Regions from separate parts of the Streptomyces sp. Z423-1 genome, predicted to be linked through region 3. Evidence: riboswitches for the same ligand, from Rfam matches in the RefSeq annotation. Region 3 holds a riboswitch; each other region holds the start of a gene.
The links. A riboswitch is a leader RNA that binds a small molecule or an ion and turns the genes downstream of it on or off. The one in region 3 is predicted to bind cobalamin.
Positions count from the first base shown of each region.

Region 1: another riboswitch for cobalamin. It lies ahead of HJD23_RS05965 ((2Fe-2S) ferredoxin domain-containing protein); the one in region 3 lies ahead of HJD23_RS33175 (cobalamin biosynthesis protein).
Region 2: another riboswitch for cobalamin. It lies ahead of HJD23_RS13325 (ribonucleoside-diphosphate reductase subunit alpha); the one in region 3 lies ahead of HJD23_RS33175 (cobalamin biosynthesis protein).

Region 1 covers NZ_CP053109.1:1,286,148-1,291,669, forward strand. Annotated here, with positions in the region: gene HJD23_RS05955 (iron ABC transporter permease) at 1-548, opposite strand, end outside; gene HJD23_RS05960 (ABC transporter substrate-binding protein) at 623-1,576, opposite strand; gene HJD23_RS05965 ((2Fe-2S) ferredoxin domain-containing protein) at 1,670-2,074, opposite strand; cobalamin riboswitch at 2,133-2,260, opposite strand; gene HJD23_RS05970 (hypothetical protein) at 2,583-3,245, shown strand; gene HJD23_RS05975 (NCS1 family nucleobase:cation symporter-1) at 3,273-4,817, opposite strand; gene HJD23_RS05980 (TIGR03842 family LLM class F420-dependent oxidoreductase) at 4,962-5,522, opposite strand, start outside.
Region 2 covers NZ_CP053109.1:2,973,598-2,979,119, forward strand. Annotated here, with positions in the region: gene HJD23_RS13315 (sodium:solute symporter family protein) at 1-1,349, shown strand, start outside; gene HJD23_RS13320 (GNAT family N-acetyltransferase) at 1,418-1,924, shown strand; cobalamin riboswitch at 1,948-2,115, shown strand; gene HJD23_RS13325 (ribonucleoside-diphosphate reductase subunit alpha) at 2,239-4,611, shown strand; gene HJD23_RS13330 (ribonucleotide-diphosphate reductase subunit beta) at 4,611-5,522, shown strand, end outside.
Region 3 covers NZ_CP053109.1:7,368,670-7,374,191, forward strand. Annotated here, with positions in the region: gene cobN (cobaltochelatase subunit CobN) at 1-797, opposite strand, end outside; gene HJD23_RS33170 (cobyric acid synthase) at 794-2,302, opposite strand; gene HJD23_RS33175 (cobalamin biosynthesis protein) at 2,299-3,246, opposite strand; cobalamin riboswitch at 3,347-3,490, opposite strand; gene HJD23_RS33180 (hypothetical protein) at 3,659-3,880, opposite strand; gene HJD23_RS33185 (inorganic phosphate transporter) at 3,912-5,156, opposite strand; partial or broken gene HJD23_RS33190 (GH25 family lysozyme) at 5,342-5,522, opposite strand, start outside.

The DNA.
Region 1 (5,522 bases), 6.1 Mb from region 3:
TTGGAGGTGACCACGAGGAAACTCGCCACCGCCGACAGCACCTCGGCCGTCGCCACGCCCGCCAGGACCAGCCGCACGGTGGTCATCCGTCCGCCGGAGCGGGCCAGGAAGTACACCGCGACCAGGGCCGCCAGAGCGCCGCAGAACGCCGCGAGCGGCAGCGAGAAGGCCCCGAACAGCGTCACGTTGAAGACGAGGACCAGCACCGCGCCGACGCTCGCGCCCGACGACACTCCCAGCAGCATCGGATCGGCGAGCGGGTTGCGGACCAGGGCCTGCAACGCCATCCCCGCCACCGACAGTCCGGCTCCCACCACCGCGCACAACAGCACCCGGGGCAGCCGGACGTCGGTGACGATCGTCTCCCGCACCGGGGGCCACGTCGCTTCGGCCAGGGCGGGGTGCAGGTGGTGGAGCAGGATGCCCCACACCTCCCCGGCGGGGATCGTGACCGAACCGGCCGCGATCCCGACCGTCGCCGCCACCGCCACCAGGGCGGCGAGCCCGGCCAGCACCAGGGCGTAGGGGAGTCTGCGGCGGCCGGTCACGGCCTGCGCGGCCCCTGCTCCGGGGGAGTCGCTCTTGCCGACCGCCTCGGCGGCGGCCGGCTCGGTCACGCCGGTCACCGGAAGCGGTCCGGGTGGAGCTGACGGGCCAGCGACGCAACGGCCGCGGGCACCCGTACGCCCACGACGGTGGAGGACAGCGGCAGCACCGCGAACCGCTGGTTCTTGATGGCGGGCACGTCCTTCAGCGCCGGGTTCGCGAGCAGGAACTCCTTCTTCTGTGCCACGGTCCGGTCGCCGTAGTCGTAGATGACGATGACCTCGGGCGCCCGCTCCGCCACCTGCTCGAACGACACGTCACCGAACGGTTTGTCGAGGTCGGCGAAGAGGTTGACCCCTCCGGCCCGCTCGATCATGTCGTTGCCGATGCCCGCGCCACCCGCGGTGAAGGCGGTCTTGTCGCCGCTGTCGTAGACGAACAGCTTCACCGGCTCGACGCCGTCGAGTTTCCTGTCCACCTCGTCCAGGGTGGCGTGCAGCCGCTCGATCTGCCGCTCGGCCCGCTCCGGGACGCCGAAGACCTCGGCGACCTCGCGGATCTCCCGGTCCATCAGGGTCATCGTGACCGGCCCGGACGGGCACTCCTCGATGTTGAGGCGGGTGTTGATGCCGGCCTTGGTGAAGGCGTCACGGGAGCGGCCCTCCTTCTCGTCGAAGGTGGAGGCCCAGCCGCCGTAGACGAAGTCGGGCTCGGCGGCCAGCAGCGTCTCGTACGACGGGTACTCCTTCGACAGCACCTCGACCTTGTCGTAGGCGGCCCGGTACTCGGGGAGGATCTCGTCGTCGAGGTAGCCCGTGCCGACCATCGACTTCTCCAGGCCGAGCGCCAGCATCACCTCGGTCGCGTGCTGGTTCAGTGACACCGCGCGCTGCGGCGGGCGCTGAAACGTCGTCATCACCCCGCAGTTGGACACGGTGACCGGGAAGCCCTTCGCGGCCGGGCCCTCGGCGCCACCGCCGTTGTCCTGGGCGCTCCCGCCACAACCGGAGATCAGCAGAGCTGTGGCCATGGCCAGCAGGGGGGGGACAGCGGTCGTCTGCCCGTCATGGGAAGGTTCCTCTCGTACGGGTGTTACGGACGGTCGGCGCGCAGGCTGCCGGTCTCAGGAGACCGCGCGGCGCCGAGGCGGGGTAAAGGCGTAGAGGTCGAGGATCTCGGGCCGGGGAGCGATGCCGGGGCCGCCCGCGCTCACCCAGGCGGCGATGTCCTCGGTGGCGGCCGGGTCGTTGACCAGGCCCAGCCAGACCGGCCGCGCCCCGGCGGCCCGTCCGGCGGCGGAGGGCTGCACGACGATCACGTTGGCCTGATCGCACACGTCCAGACAGGCGGAGACGCGTACGGGAGCGGTCTCACGCAGGCGCGCGGTCTGCGCCGTGTGATCCACCCCGGTCACCTTGGGACTGCCGCAGCAGCAGTCCCGGCACACGACGACCCGGCACGGCACCGGATCGACCGACCCTCTGCCCACCGGGCTCTCGTACGCCCCCTCGGCCGGCCTCACGGGCATGCCGAACCACCCTCCTCCGGGGAAATCCGCCCCGGGTTCGTCGAGGAGGCGACCGCGTGAGTCTCCTGGCTCTCGGGTCGAAGCTCGTCCCGGCCTTCCCACCCGCCTTCGGGCAGTGGCCTGTTCGGGATCCGCTCGCCGATCACAGTGGCGGGACCGCGCCGGATTCACACCGGCTTCCTCGTTCCGCCGTCGCCTTGTCGCCGAGCATCATCGCATCTGCGACACGGCGCGTCATCAGGGCGCCACGGGCGAGGGCGTCGACCTCATCACCGATCTGCCTTCCGCTGCCGAGCTCGTCACCACGCCGGCTGCCCCAGCCGAGGATGCACCGCCCCTGCCGCGCCCGCGCGGACATAACGGGACACACAACGCACCGACCGTCAGGCTCAGTTACCGCTCAAGTACGGAGCGAGTTGGCACTTCCGCCCCACAGGGAGTCGTGTGACACTGGCGTCCCGTCCGCAGTGCGGACCCCCTCCGCACCATCCCCCACGAGAAGTGCGCCGTGCGTTCCCTACCTCTGCCGCTCGCTCTCACCGCGCGCCTGACCCCGGTCGCCGTGCTCGCCTGCGCGGGCTGGGCGCTCACCTCCGGCCCGGAGTCCGCCGCGCCCGCCGCCCAGGACAAGGCGGCGGACAGGACCGGGACCCAGTCCGCCTCGGCACCGTCCTCGACGGCCGTGCCGAAGACGTACACCAAGGCCCCGGCGCCGTGCGGCAGCCTCGCCAAGAAGACGATCACGTCGCTGGTACCGGGCGCCAAGACGGCCGGGAAGGAGATCGCCTCGACGGACAGTTCGGTGCGCCGCACCTGCTCCTGGAACGCCCTCAAGGGCTACGACTACCGCTGGCTCGACGTCTCCTTCGAGATCCGCGACTCGGACGACGATGCGCAGAAGCAGTACCAGCAGCGCGTCGAGGAGAAGAGCGGCGGTGGCGTCGTCCCCGGCGTGGGGGACGCGGCCTACTCCGTCGTGAACCTCACCACCGAGGACGACCAGAAGACCCGCGAGGGCGTGGTGATCGCGCGCGCCTCCAACGCGCTGGTGGTCGTGACGTACAACGGCTCCGACTTCGAGTCGAAGGGTGCGCCCAGCTCCGACGAGATCAACAAGGGTGCGATCAAGGCGGCCAAGGAGGCGGTGGCGGCGCTGGAGGGCGGTCAGTAGGCCGACCGCCCTCCGACGGGCGACCTGTCAGGACGCGGTGCGCTCACGCGGCAGCATCAGCGCCACGTACAGCAGCAGTGAGGCCGCCAGGCCCACCGCCCAGCCGTAGTCGGCGAGCGGTTTCAGGAACGGGATCACGCCGTCCGCCGGGAAGGGGCCGGACTTCACTCCGTCCGCGTTCACCGAGGAGTACGACCCGCCGACGGCCAGCACACCGCCGACCACGAACGCCACCAGGGCCCGCCAGTTCCAGCCGGAGGTGTACCAGTAGCGCCCGCCCGGCGTGTACAGATCCGCCAGATGCAGGACCGTACGCCGGACGATCCAGTAGTCGGCGATCAGGATGCCCGCGACCGTGCCGAGCAGGCCGCCGACCACGCCGAGCCAGGTGAAGATGTAGAACTCGGGCGTCGAGATCAGTTTCCACGGGAAGATCAGGACGCCGATGACGCCCGTGATCAGCGCGCCGGTACGGAAGTTGATGAACTTCGGCGCCAGGTTGGCCAGGTCGTACGCCGGGGACACCACGTTGGCCGCGATGTTCACGGAGATGGTGGCGACCAGCACGGTGATGAGCGCGAAGAGCAGGCCGAAGACGTTGTCCGCCTTGGCGGCGAGGACGACCGGGTCCCAGATCGCCTCGCCGTAGACCACCTCGGAGCCGGAGGTGACCAGCACGGCGAGGATCGCGAACAGGGTCATCGTCGTGGGCAGGCCCAGTGACTGACCCCACGTCTGGGCGCGCTGGCTGGCGCCGAAGCGGGTGAAGTCGGGGATGTTGAGCGAGAGGGTCGCCCAGAAGCCGATCATGCCCATGAGGGACGGGAAGAAGACCGGCCAGAAGTCCGCGCCCCAGCCGAGTTGCGAGGGCTGCGACAGCAACTCGCCGAAACCGTTTGCCTCCACCGCGATCCAGATCAGCAGCACGAAGGCGCCGACGATCACGAAGGGCGCGGCCCAGTTCTCGAAGTGCCGCAGGAAGTCCATGCCGCGGTAGATGATGGCGATCTGCACGGCCCAGAACAGGATGAAGCACAGCCACAACGGCCAGGGGTTGCCGGCGATCTGCCCGGCCTTCTCCCACTCACCGCCGGTGAGCTTGGAGCCGAGGACGAAGATGCCGCTGCCGCCGATCCAGGTCTGGATGCCGAACCAGCCGCACGCCACCGCCGCCCGGATCAGCGCCGGGACGTTGGCGCCGCGCAGCCCGAAGGAGGCGCGGGCGAGCACCGGGAAGGGGATGCCGTACTTGGGGCCGGCGTGGCCGGTGGCCAGCATCGGCAGTAGCACGATGACGTTGGCCAGCGCGATGGTGAAGACCGCCTGCTTCCAGTCCATGCCGAGCGCCACCAGGCCGGAGGCCAGGGTCCAGCTGGGGATGCAGTGCGCCATGGAGATCCACAGCGCCGCGAAGTTGTAGGTCGTCCACTTGCGCTCGGCGACCGGGACGGGACGCAGGTCCTCGTTGGCGAACGGACTGTCGGTGGGGAAGGCCTCGGGGGCGAGTTCTATCCGGCCGTCGGTGTCGGCGGTCCGGGCGGCGGGCGACCCCGTGGGGACTGTTTCGGTCATGGGCAGGCCAATCGACAAGGTGGGACGGGAGAGGCCGTGCGGGGCTGGCCTTGGGCCCCTCTCCGGGGGAGCGGAGAGGGGGGACAAGGTGTGGGGGGGGTCGGGGTGGAGCGTGGGTCAGGCGTTGACCCCGGGGGTGGTGGATCAGGCGTTGACCGCCGGGATGACCTGTGCGCCGTACGCGTCGATCACCGCTTCCTGCGCGTCGTGCATGTCGTACACCGCGAACTGGTCGACGCCCAGCTCACGCAGCGCGTTGAGTTTCTCGATGTGCCTCTCGACCGGCCCGATGAGGCAGAACCGGTCGACGATCTCGTCCGGCACGAACCGGGTGTCGGGGTTTCCGCTGCGCCCGTGGTGGGAGTAGTCGTAGCCCTCACGGGCCTTGATGTAGTCGGTGAGTTCGTCGGGTACGGCCGCCGAGTGCTCGCCGTACTTGGCGACCAGGTCGGCGACATGGTTGCCCACCATCCCGCCGAACCAGCGGCACTGCTCCCGCGCGTGCGCCAGGGCTTCGGGCGAGTCGTCCTCGGTGACGTAGGCGGGGGCGGCCACGCAGATGGTCACCTCGGCAGGGTCGCGCCCGGCGGCGACGGCCGCGTCCTTGACCGCCTTGACCATGTACTCGGTCAGATACAGGTCGGCGAGCTGGAGGATGAACCCGTCCGCCTCCTCGCCGGTCATCTTCAGCGCCTTGGGCCCGTA
Region 2 (5,522 bases), 4.4 Mb from region 3:
ACACGATCCTCATCTACCCGCTGATGTTCATCTTCCTGCCGCGTCTGTGGTCGGTCTCCCACAAGCACGGATACGTCACCACCTCGGACTTCGTCCGCGGCCGCTTCGACTCGAAGGGCCTCTCCCTCGCGGTGGCGGTCACCGGCATCCTCGCCACGATGCCGTACATCGCCCTCCAACTGGTCGGCATCCAGGCCGTGCTGGACGTGATGGGCATCGGCGGCGGTGAGGACACCAACTGGTTCATCAAGGACCTGCCGCTGCTGATCGCCTTCGGCGTGCTGGCCGCGTACACGTACTCGTCGGGTCTGCGGGCGCCGGCCCTGATCGCGTTCGTGAAGGACACGCTGATCTACATCGTCATCGCCGTCGCGATCATCTACATCCCGATCAAGCTGGGCGGCTTCGACGACATCTTCAGCGCGGCGAGCGAGAAGTACACGGCGGCGGGTGCCGGCGCACTCGTACCGAACGCGGCCTCGCAGTGGACGTACGCCACGCTGGCGCTGGGCTCGGCCCTCGCGCTGTTCATGTACCCGCACAGCGTGACGGCGGTGCTGTCCAGTCGCAGCCGGGACGTGATCCGCCGCAACTCCACGATCCTGCCGCTGTACTCGCTGATGCTGGGCATGCTCGGCCTGCTCGGCTTCATGGCGATCGCGGCCGGTATCAAGGTGGAGAACGGCCAGCTGGCGATCCCGCAGCTGTTCGAGAACATGTTCCCGGCCTGGTTCGCGGGCGTGGCGTTCGCGGCGATCGGCATCGGCGCGCTGGTCCCGGCGGCCATCATGTCGATCGCGGCGGCGAACCTCTTCACCCGCAACATCTACAAGGACTTCATCAAGCCGGACGCCACGCCCGCTCAGGAGACCAAGGTCTCCAAGCTGGTGTCCCTGCTGGTGAAGGTCGGCGCGCTGGTCTTCGTCCTCGGCATGGACAAGACGGTCGCGATCAACTTCCAGCTGCTCGGCGGCATCTGGATCCTCCAGACCATGCCCGCCCTGGTCGGCGGTCTGTTCACCCGCTGGTTCCACCGCTGGGCGCTGCTGGCCGGCTGGGCGGTCGGAATGATCTACGGCACGGTCGCGGCGTACGGCGTCGCCTCGCCGACGCAGAAGCACTTCGGCGGCTCCTCGGCGGAGATCCCCGGCATCGGCGAGATCGGCTACATCGGCCTCACGGCGTTCGTCCTCAACCTGGTGGTGACGGTGGTCCTCACCTTCGTCCTGAGGGCGGCGAAGGCCCCCGAGGGTACGGATGAGACGAGCCCCGAGGACTACACGGCGGACGCGGGCGACCCGGGCGTCAAGGTGGAACTCCCCCCGGCGACCGCGGGGTCGAGCCACTGAGAAACAACCCGCAGCGGGCCGCCGGCACCAAGCACCACGGCGGCCCGCTGTCGTACACACTCACCTCCATGGACATAGCCATCCGCCCCGCGGACCCCACCGAATACGAGACCCTCGGCGACATCACAGCCCAGGCCTACCTCCAGGACGGCCTCCTCGACTTCGGCGAGAGCGACACATACCTCGGCGAACTCAGAAACGTCGCCAAACGGGCCGCCGCAGCCGAGGTCCTGGTGGCCGCGGAGAACGACCGGATCCTGGGCGGCGTGACCTTCGTCCCGTCCGGCGGCCCCATGGCCGACATAGCGCGCCCCGGAGAGGCCGAGATCCGCATGCTCGCCGTCGCCCACGAGGCCCGCGGCCGAGGCATCGGCGAGACCCTCGTACGCGCCTGCATCGACCGGGCACGCACCACACACGGCTGCACGGGCATCGTCCTGTCGACCCAGCGCACCATGCACGCAGCCCACCGCATCTACGAACGCCTGGGCTTCACCCGCACACCGGACCGCGACTGGAACCCGGTCCCCCACCTCGACGACATCACGCTCATCACCTATGAGTTGACGCTCTGAAGTCATCGGCGACACAACATATGGGGGTGCCTTCCGCACCCGGCACAACATGTATGCTCATGCTCGCTGTCGTCGCAGGGGAATCCGGTGCGAATCCGGAACTGTCCCGCAACGGTGTACTCGTACACGTATGCCCGCATGTCGTGGTACGAGAGTCAGTCCGAGGACCTGCCGACAGTGCGCCCGGCCAACCGGTCCGGGTGCCCTGACGTCCGGGCCTCGTGGAATGGGCCGGTGGACGCGACGCCGCGTGCGCTCGTGTGCTGCCCCCTGTCCTCCGCAAGGCCCCCGTGCCGAGCGAGGGAGAGCCCCCCGTGACCATCGCGCCAGCCGAACCGGCCTCAGCGACCCCGGAGTCCGACGGCCCCGGAACCGCACTGCTGCGGACCCTGACCGAGCTGACCGCCGACCTCCCCGACGCCGACCCCGGCCGGGTGGCCGCTGCCGCGTTGCGCGGCCGGTCCGCCCGGGCGGACGAGACGGAGCTGCGCGAGCTGGCCACGGAGGCCGCCGCCGGCCTCATCTCCGAGGACCCCGCCTACTCCCGGCTGGCCGCCCGGCTGCTGACCGTCTCCATCGCCGCCGAGGCCGCCTCCCAGGGCGTGACGTCCTTCACCGAGTCCGTCACGGTCGGGCATCGGGAGGGGCTCATCGCCGACCGGACCGCCGAGTTCGTACGCCTGCACGCCGCCCGGCTCGACGCGCTTGTCGACCCGGACGCCGACGACCGCTTCGGCTACTTCGGCCTGCGCACCCTGTACAGCCGCTATCTGCTCCGGCACCCGATCACCCGCAAGGTCATCGAGACGCCCCAGCACTTCATGCTGCGCGTCGCCGCAGGGCTCGCCGAAGACGACACGGTGAGGTCCGTCGAGGAAGTCGCCGCGCTCTACGGGCTCATGAGCCGCCTCGACTACCTCCCCTCCTCCCCCACCCTCTTCAACTCCGGCACCCGGCACCCCCAGATGTCGTCCTGCTACCTCCTCGACTCCCCCAAGGACGAGCTGGACTCCCTCTATGACCGCTACCACCAGGTCGCCCGCCTCTCCAAGCACGCCGGCGGCATCGGTCTTTCGTACTCCCGGATCCGTTCCCGCGGCTCCCTGATCCGCGGCACCAACGGCCACTCCAACGGCATCGTCCCGTTCCTGAAGACGCTGGACGCCTCGGTCGCCGCCGTGAACCAGGGCGGCCGGCGCAAGGGCGCGGCGGCGGTCTACCTGGAGACCTGGCACTCCGACATCGAGGAGTTCCTGGAGCTGCGGGACAACACCGGCGAGGACGCCCGCCGTACGCACAACCTCAACCTCGCGCACTGGATCCCGGACGAGTTCATGCGCCGGGTGAACGCGGACGCGCCGTGGTCGCTGTTCTCGCCGTCGGACGTGCCCGAGCTGGTCGACCTGTGGGGCGAGGAGTTCGACGCCGCGTACCGCAAGGCCGAGGAACAGGGCCTGGCGAAGAAGACCCTGCCCGCCCGCGAGCTGTACGGCCGGATGATGCGCACCCTCGCGCAGACCGGCAACGGCTGGATGACCTTCAAGGACGCCGCCAACCGCACCGCCAACCAGACCGCCGAGCCGGGCCAGGTCATCCACTCCTCGAACCTCTGCACGGAGATCCTGGAGGTCACCAGCGACGGGGAGACGGCCGTCTGCAACCTGGGGTCGGTGAACCTGGGTGCCTTTGTCGATACGGCGACTCAGAGCATCGACTGGGAGCGGCTGGACGCCACCGTCCGCACCGCCGTCACCTTCCTCGACCGCGTGGTCGACATCAACTTCTACCCGACCGAGCAGGCGGGCCGCTCCAACGCCCGCTGGCGCCCCGTCGGCCTCGGCGCGATGGGCCTGCAGGACGTCTTCTTCAAGCTGCGGCTGCCCTTCGACTCGCCCGAGGCCCACCAACTCTCCACCCGCATCGCCGAGCGCATCATGCTCGCCGCGTACGAGGCCTCCGCCGACCTCGCCGAGCGCAACGGGCCGCTGCCCGCGTGGGAGAAGACCCGTACCGCGCGGGGCGTGCTGCACCCGGACCACTTCGACGTCGAGCGGACCTGGCCGGAGCGCTGGGCGGCGCTGCGCGAGCGGATCGCCGCCGTCGGGATGCGCAACTCCCTGCTGCTGGCCATCGCGCCCACCGCGACCATCGCCTCGATCGCCGGTGTCTACGAGTGCATCGAGCCGCAGGTGTCCAACCTCTTCAAGCGCGAGACCCTGTCCGGCGAGTTCCTCCAGGTCAACTCTTACCTGGTGCAGGAACTGAAGGCCCTCGGCGTCTGGGACGCCCGCACCCGTGAGGCGCTGCGCGAGGCGAACGGCTCGGTGCAGGACTTCGCCTGGATCCCCGAGGACGTACGGCGGCTGTACCGCACGGCGTGGGAGATCCCGCAGCGCGGCCTCATCGACATGGCGGCGGCCCGGACCCCGTTCCTCGACCAGGCCCAGTCGCTGAATCTCTTCATGGAGACGCCGACCATCGGCAAGCTCTCCTCGATGTACGCGTACGCCTGGAAGTCGGGCCTGAAGACGACGTACTACCTGCGCTCGCGCCCGGCGACCCGTATCGCCCGCGCAGCCCAGGCCCAGGCTCAGCCCGAAAAGACCATCCCCGTACAGCAGTCGGCGCCCGAAGACGCGGTCGCCTGCTCCCTGGAAAACCCCGAGTCCTGCGAGGCCTGCCAGTAATGTCCCCCCGTAACCAGAACCTTCTCGACCCCGGCTTCGAGCTGACTCTCCGCCCGATGCGCTACCCGGACTTCTACGAGCGCTACCGGGACGCCATCAAGAACACCTGGACCGTCGAGGAGGTCGACCTCCACTCGGACGTCGCCGACCTCGCGAAGCTCACGCCCGCCGAACGGCACCTGATCGGCCGTCTGGTGGCCTTCTTCGCGACCGGCGACTCGATCGTCGCGAACAACCTCGTGCTGACCCTCTACAAGCACATCAACTCCCCCGAGGCGCGCCTGTACCTGAGCAGGCAGCTCTTCGAGGAGGCCGTGCACGTCCAGTTCTACTTGACGCTGCTCGACACCTATCTCCCCGACCCGGAGGACCGCGCCGCCGCCTTCGCGGCCGTGGAGAACATCCCCTCGATCCGCGAGAAGGCCGAGTTCTGCTTCAAGTGGATCAACGAGGTGGAGAAGCTGGAGCGCCTGGAGACCAAGGCCGACCGGCGCCGCTTCCTGCTCAACCTGATCTGCTTCGCCGCGTGCATCGAGGGCCTGTTCTTCTACGGCGCCTTCGCATACGTCTACTGGTTCCGCAGCCGGGGTCTGCTGCACGGCCTCGCGACCGGCACCAACTGGGTGTTCCGCGACGAGACCATGCACATGAGCTTCGCGTTCGACGTGGTCGACACCGTCCGCAAGGAGGAGCCGGACCTCTTCGACGACCAGCTCCAGCAGCAGGTCACCGACATGCTGAGGGAGGCCGTCGAGGCCGAGCTGCAGTTCGCGCGCGACCTGTGCGGTGACGGCCTCCCGGGCATGAACACCGACTCGATGCGCCAGTACCTGGAGTGCGTCGCCGATCAGCGTCTGACGCGCCTCGGCTTCGCCCCGGTGTACGGCTCCGAGAACCCCTTCTCCTTCATG
Region 3 (5,522 bases):
AGGGCGGCGTCCGACTCGTCCCAGGCGGCCCGCGAGGAGGTGAGGCACAGGCCTTGCAGCACCGGGACGTCGAGCTCGGCGAGCTGCCCGATGTCCCAGGCCTCTTCATCTCCGCCCGCCGAGGCCTGCGAGGCGTGCGTGCCGCCCGCTGCGAGGACGGTGGCGACCAGGGCGTCGGCCCGCGCGAGGATGTCGTACAGCCCGGCGTCCGCGCCCCGCAGCGAACCGCAGTACACGGGCAGGGCGTTGGCGCCCCGTGCCTCGATGGCGTCGCACAGGGTGTCGACGAAGGCGGTGTTGCCGCTGAGCTCATGGGCCCGGTAGAAGAGCACGCCGACGGTCGGACGGCCCTCTTCGAGCGGACGGGAGCCATGGACCCCGTACTCCGGCATCTTCTGCGGCTCGACGAACCCCTCACCCGTCAGCAGCACGGTGTCCGACAGGAACCGCGCCAGCTCGGTGAGGTTGGCGGGCCCGCCCTCGACGAGATAGCGCAGCGCCTCCGCCACGACACCGGCGGGCACGGACGACTCCGCCATCAGCTCGGCGTCCGGCACGGCCTCGCCGCCGAGCAACACGGTCGGAATCCCCGAGGACTTGAGCCTCGCCAGCCCGTCCTCCCAGGCCCGCTTGCCGCCCAGCAGTCGTACGACGGCGAGGTCCGCGCCCTCGATCAGCGCGGGCAGCTCGCTGCCGACGTCGACGCGGGTCGGGTTGCCGATCCGGTAGGGGGCGCCGGAGGCACGGGCCGCCAGCAGATCGGTGTCGGCGGTCGACAACAACAACACAGTGCTCATGCGGGCGCTCCCGGTGGAATGAAGGGCAGTCCTTGCGGCGCGCCGGACTCGATGAGCCGCCACAGCGCGTCCGTGTCCGCGTGCTGTTCGATCAGGTCGCCGAGCCGGTCGAGCTGCTCCTCGCGGAGCGCGGCGAAGGAGGTGCCGGGCGCCGGCACGAAGCGGCGGCCCGCGGCGGCCGCCACCTCGCGCAGGAAGGCCCGCCGGAAACCGTCCGACTCCAGCGAGCCGTGCCAGTGCGTGCCCCAGGTCTGCCCGACCCGGCAGCCGTCGAGGAAGGCTTCGCCGCCCGTGACGTCGGCGACGCCGTGATGGATCTCGTACCCCTCGACGGGCTCGCCGAGAGCCTCGCCGACGGGTCGGGTGAGGGTCTTCTCCCGGGCGAACCGCACCCGGACGGGCAGGACCCCGAGGCCGTCGACCTGCCCGCGCCGGCTCTCCACGTCGTCCTCGATGTGCTCGCCGAGGATCTGGAAGCCGCCGCAGATCCCGAGCACGGGCCTGCGCTCGGCGGCCCTGCGGGCGATGGCCGCCGCGAGGCCCCGCTCGCGCAGCCACTCCAGCGCCCGTACGGTCCCGCGCGTCCCCGGTATCACCACGAGATCCGCGTCGGCCAGCTCCTCCGGCCGGTCCACGAACCGCACCACGACACCGGGTTCGGCGGCGAGGGCGTCCACGTCCGTGAAGTTGGACATCAGCGGTACGGCACACACGGCGACGCGCAGCACGTCCTCGCCGACGGGCGGCGCGACGACGGACTCCCGCACGGTCCCGCGCAGGGAGACCCGGAGCCCGTCCTCCTCGTCGATCCCGAGCCCGTGCCGGTACGGCAGCACCCCGTATGTCCGCCGCCCGGTGAGCGAATGGAGCATGTCCAGCCCCGGCTCCAGCAGGGAGACATCCCCTCGGAACTTGTTGACGAGGAACCCGGCGACGAACTCCTGGTCTTCGGGCGACAGCAGCGCCACGGTCCCGTAGAAGGACGCGAAGACCCCGCCGCGGTCGATGTCGCCGACGACGAGCACGGGGAGCCGGGCGCCCCGGGCGATCCCCATGTTCACGATGTCGGTCCGGCGCAGATTGATCTCGGCCGGGCTGCCGGCCCCCTCACAGATCACCGCGTCATACGTGCCCCGCAGTTCGGCAAGACAGTCGAGCACGGTTCCGAGGAGCCGCTGCTGCCGCCCCCCGTGATACCCGCGCGCACTCATCTCCCCGACGGGCTTGCCCAGCAGCACCACCTGGCTGCTCTGCTCGCCACCCGGCTTGAGCAGCACGGGATTCATCAGCGCGGTCGGCTCCACGCGGCACGCCTGTGCCTGCATGGCCTGCGCCCGTCCGATCTCGGCACCCTCGCGGGTGACGAACGAATTGAGCGACATGTTCTGCGCCTTGAAGGGCGCGACCTTGACGCCCTGCCGCACCAGCCAGCGGCAGATCCCGGCGGTGACGACGCTCTTACCGGCGTCGGAGGTGGTACCGGCGACCAGCAGTCCCCCGCTCATGACGTACGCCCCTTCTTCAGCATCCGCGCGCCCGCGCCCGCGCACACGCCGAGCGCGAGCCAGCCGACGCGCCGGGAGAGCCGTACCGCCCGCTCGATGTCGCCGACCCCGACCGCGCGTCCTCGGCCGTTGAGCACAGGCCGGTGCTCGATCCGCCCTCCGTACGAGAGGGTCCCGCCCAGCCGTACCCCCAGCGCCCCCGCGAACGACGCCTCCACGGGCCCGGCGTTGGGGCTGGGATGCTTGTCCGCGTCCTCGCGCCAGGCCCGTACGGCCGCGCGCGGATCCGGTCCGGCGAGGGCGGCCAGCACGGCGGTCAGCCGGGCCCCCGGCCACCCGGCGAGGTCGTCGAGCCGGGCGGAGGCCCACCCGTACCGCCGGTACCTGGGCGACTTGTGCCCGATCATGGCGTCCAGCGTGTTGACGGCCCGGAAGCCGACCAGCCCGGGCACCCCGCCGACGGCCCCCCACACCAGCGCTCCCACCACCGCGTCGGAGGTGTTCTCGGCCACCGACTCGACCACGGCCCGGGCGATCCCGTCGGCGTCCAGGGCCTGCGGATCCCGCCCGCACAGATGCGGCAGCCGAGCCCGCGCCCCCTCGACGTCCCCCGCCTCCAGGGCACGCCCGACGGCCCGCGCCTCCCGGGCCAGCGAAGTCCCCCCGACGACGGCCCAGGTGGCGAGTCCGGTGAGGGCGACGGAGGCGGCGGGGGAGGACCGTACGACCCTGCGGGCGAGGACACCGAGCGCGACGGCGCCACCGGCGCACACGGCGGTGTGCGCCGCACCCCACGCGCGGTGGTCGCGCCACAACACCCGTTCCACGGCGGCGGCGGCCCGCCCGAACGCGGCGACCGGGTGCCCACGGCGCGGATCGCCGAGGATCAGGTCGCCGAGGAGGCCGGCGGCGGCGCCGTACGCGAAAACGCGATCGGCACGCATGGGGCTCAGCCGGCCGTGCGGTCGGGCAGAGACCTGGTTCTGGACCTCACTGGGCAGCCGAGCATCGCGTTATGTCCTCACTCAGGGTGTCCACGCCCTGGTTCGACGAGACCGGCGGTGAGAGTTCCTGGCTCCCGGGGAGTTCCTTCCCCGGTCACAGTGGCGGGACCGCGCCGGATTCGCACCGGCTTCCTCTCCTGCCGCCGTACATGGCTCCGGCAGTCCACCACGGGGCCGGAACAGCCGTCAACTTGCCGTTGACCTGCGGCGGGGCAAGTGTGCTGAGGCCCACACGACACATGCGGCACTGGTACTCGCGTACGTGCGCTACTCCTTCGTCGGCGCACGCCGAAGCGCCCTGCCCGTGCCCCCTGTTGGGGGCACCGTGCAGGGCGCGGATCGCCGACGGCCGTCAGGCCACGATCAGATAGATCCCGTATCCCACAGCCGCCACGCAGGCCGCGAACGCGGCGTACGCGCCGGTCACCGCCAGCGCCGCCGACTCGCCCTGCCGCGCCGCGCGTTCGCGCCGCGACAGGCCGGTGATGCCGAGGGTGAACAGGCCCACCAGGGCCACCGTGACCACGAGGCTGACGCCGAAGACGGAGCCGAGGGCCGCCCAGTCGATCTTCATCTGCTGCTGCTTTCCTTCAGTAACCGGGTGCTCAGACGGTGGCCTGAGAGGGCGTCGGCTCCGCGGCCGTCTTCTGTGCGGGGATCGTGGTGGCGAGGTCGTCCACCGGCGCGCCGGTCGGAGGCGGCGTGACCGCGGCCATCGCCGCCGTCACCACGCCGGCCGGTTCCTCGTCCGTGTCGTTGACGTTCGTGTGGTTCACGACCTCGCGGCGGGAGATCTTCCAGATCGCGGCGCTGGAGCCGACCAGGAAGACGGCCACGACGGCGGTGCCCCAGGAGCCGAAGCCGGTCACCCACTCGGCGATCGCGCCGACCAGCGCGGCGGCCGGGAGCGTCAGACCCCAGGCGACGAACATCCGGGTGGCGGTGGACCAGCGGACCACGCCGCCCTTGCGGCCCAGGCCCGCGCCCATCACCGCGCCGGAGACCGAGTGCGTGGTGGAGAGGGAGAAGCCGAGGTGGGAGGAGGCCAGGATGACGGTCGCGGCGCTGGTCTGCGCGGCGAACCCCTGCTGCGGCTGCAGGTCGGTCAGGCCCTTGCCCATGGTGCGGATGATGCGCCAGCCGCCGAGGTAGGTGCCGAGCGCGATGGCCAGGCCCGCGGAGAGGATGACCCACATGGGCGGGTCGGAGTCGGGGGCGAGGGTGCCGCCGGCGACCAGGGCGAGGGTGATGATGCCCATGGTCTTCTGCGCGTCGTTGGTGCCGTGGGCCAGGGAGACCAGGCCCGCGGAGGCGATCTGGCCGGCGCGGTAGCCCTTGGCGGCGGCCTGGGTGTCTTCGGCCTTCTTGCCCAGCCGGTACGTCAGCCGGGCACCGAGCATCGCCGCGACGCCCGCGACCAGCGGGGCCGCGATCGCCGGGATCAGCACCTTGGTGACGAGCACGTCGCCGTGCACCGCGCCGACACCGGCCGAGGCGACGGTGGCGCCGATCAGGCCGCCCATCAGGGCGTGCGAGGAGGAGGACGGCAGGCCGACCAGCCAGGTCAGCAGGTTCCACAGGATCGCGCCGACCAGGGCGGCGAAGATGACCTCGGGACGGATGCCGCTCTCGTCCACCAGGCCCTTGGAAATCGTGTTCGCGACCTCCACGGACAGGAAGGCGCCGACCAGGTTGAGGACGGCGGACATGGCCACCGCGACCTTGGGTCGGAGGGCACCTGTCGAGATGGTGGTGGCCATCGCGTTCGCGGTGTCGTGGAAACCGTTCGTAAAATCGAACGCGAGTGCGGTTACCACCACAATCGCGAGGATCAGCGAGATGCCTTCCATTTACCCAGGCAATCGTTCGAGGTCATTGGCTGGACGACCGTAGGTAACCTAGGTGAACGAAAGGTGAACTGAGGGGGGCTTCCGAGTGTCCTTAGGCGAGGGCCGCCGTACCCCCCGGAATCGACGGCCCCTGTGCCCCACCGCCGGGCCCCCGCCCCGCACGGCTAGGCGCCCTTCGCGAACCGCTACAGCTGGGTCATCGACCCGTTGAAGAGATTCTGGTCACCCGGCAGGCTGCCGCTGTTGTCGTACTGCCAGAAGGTCCACAACGACCACCCCGCGGGCAGTGTGCCCGCCGTCGCCGAGTCGTACCGGGCGATCCACAGGGCGTGGTCGCGCCCGAAGGCGCGGCTACCGCCGGTGCAG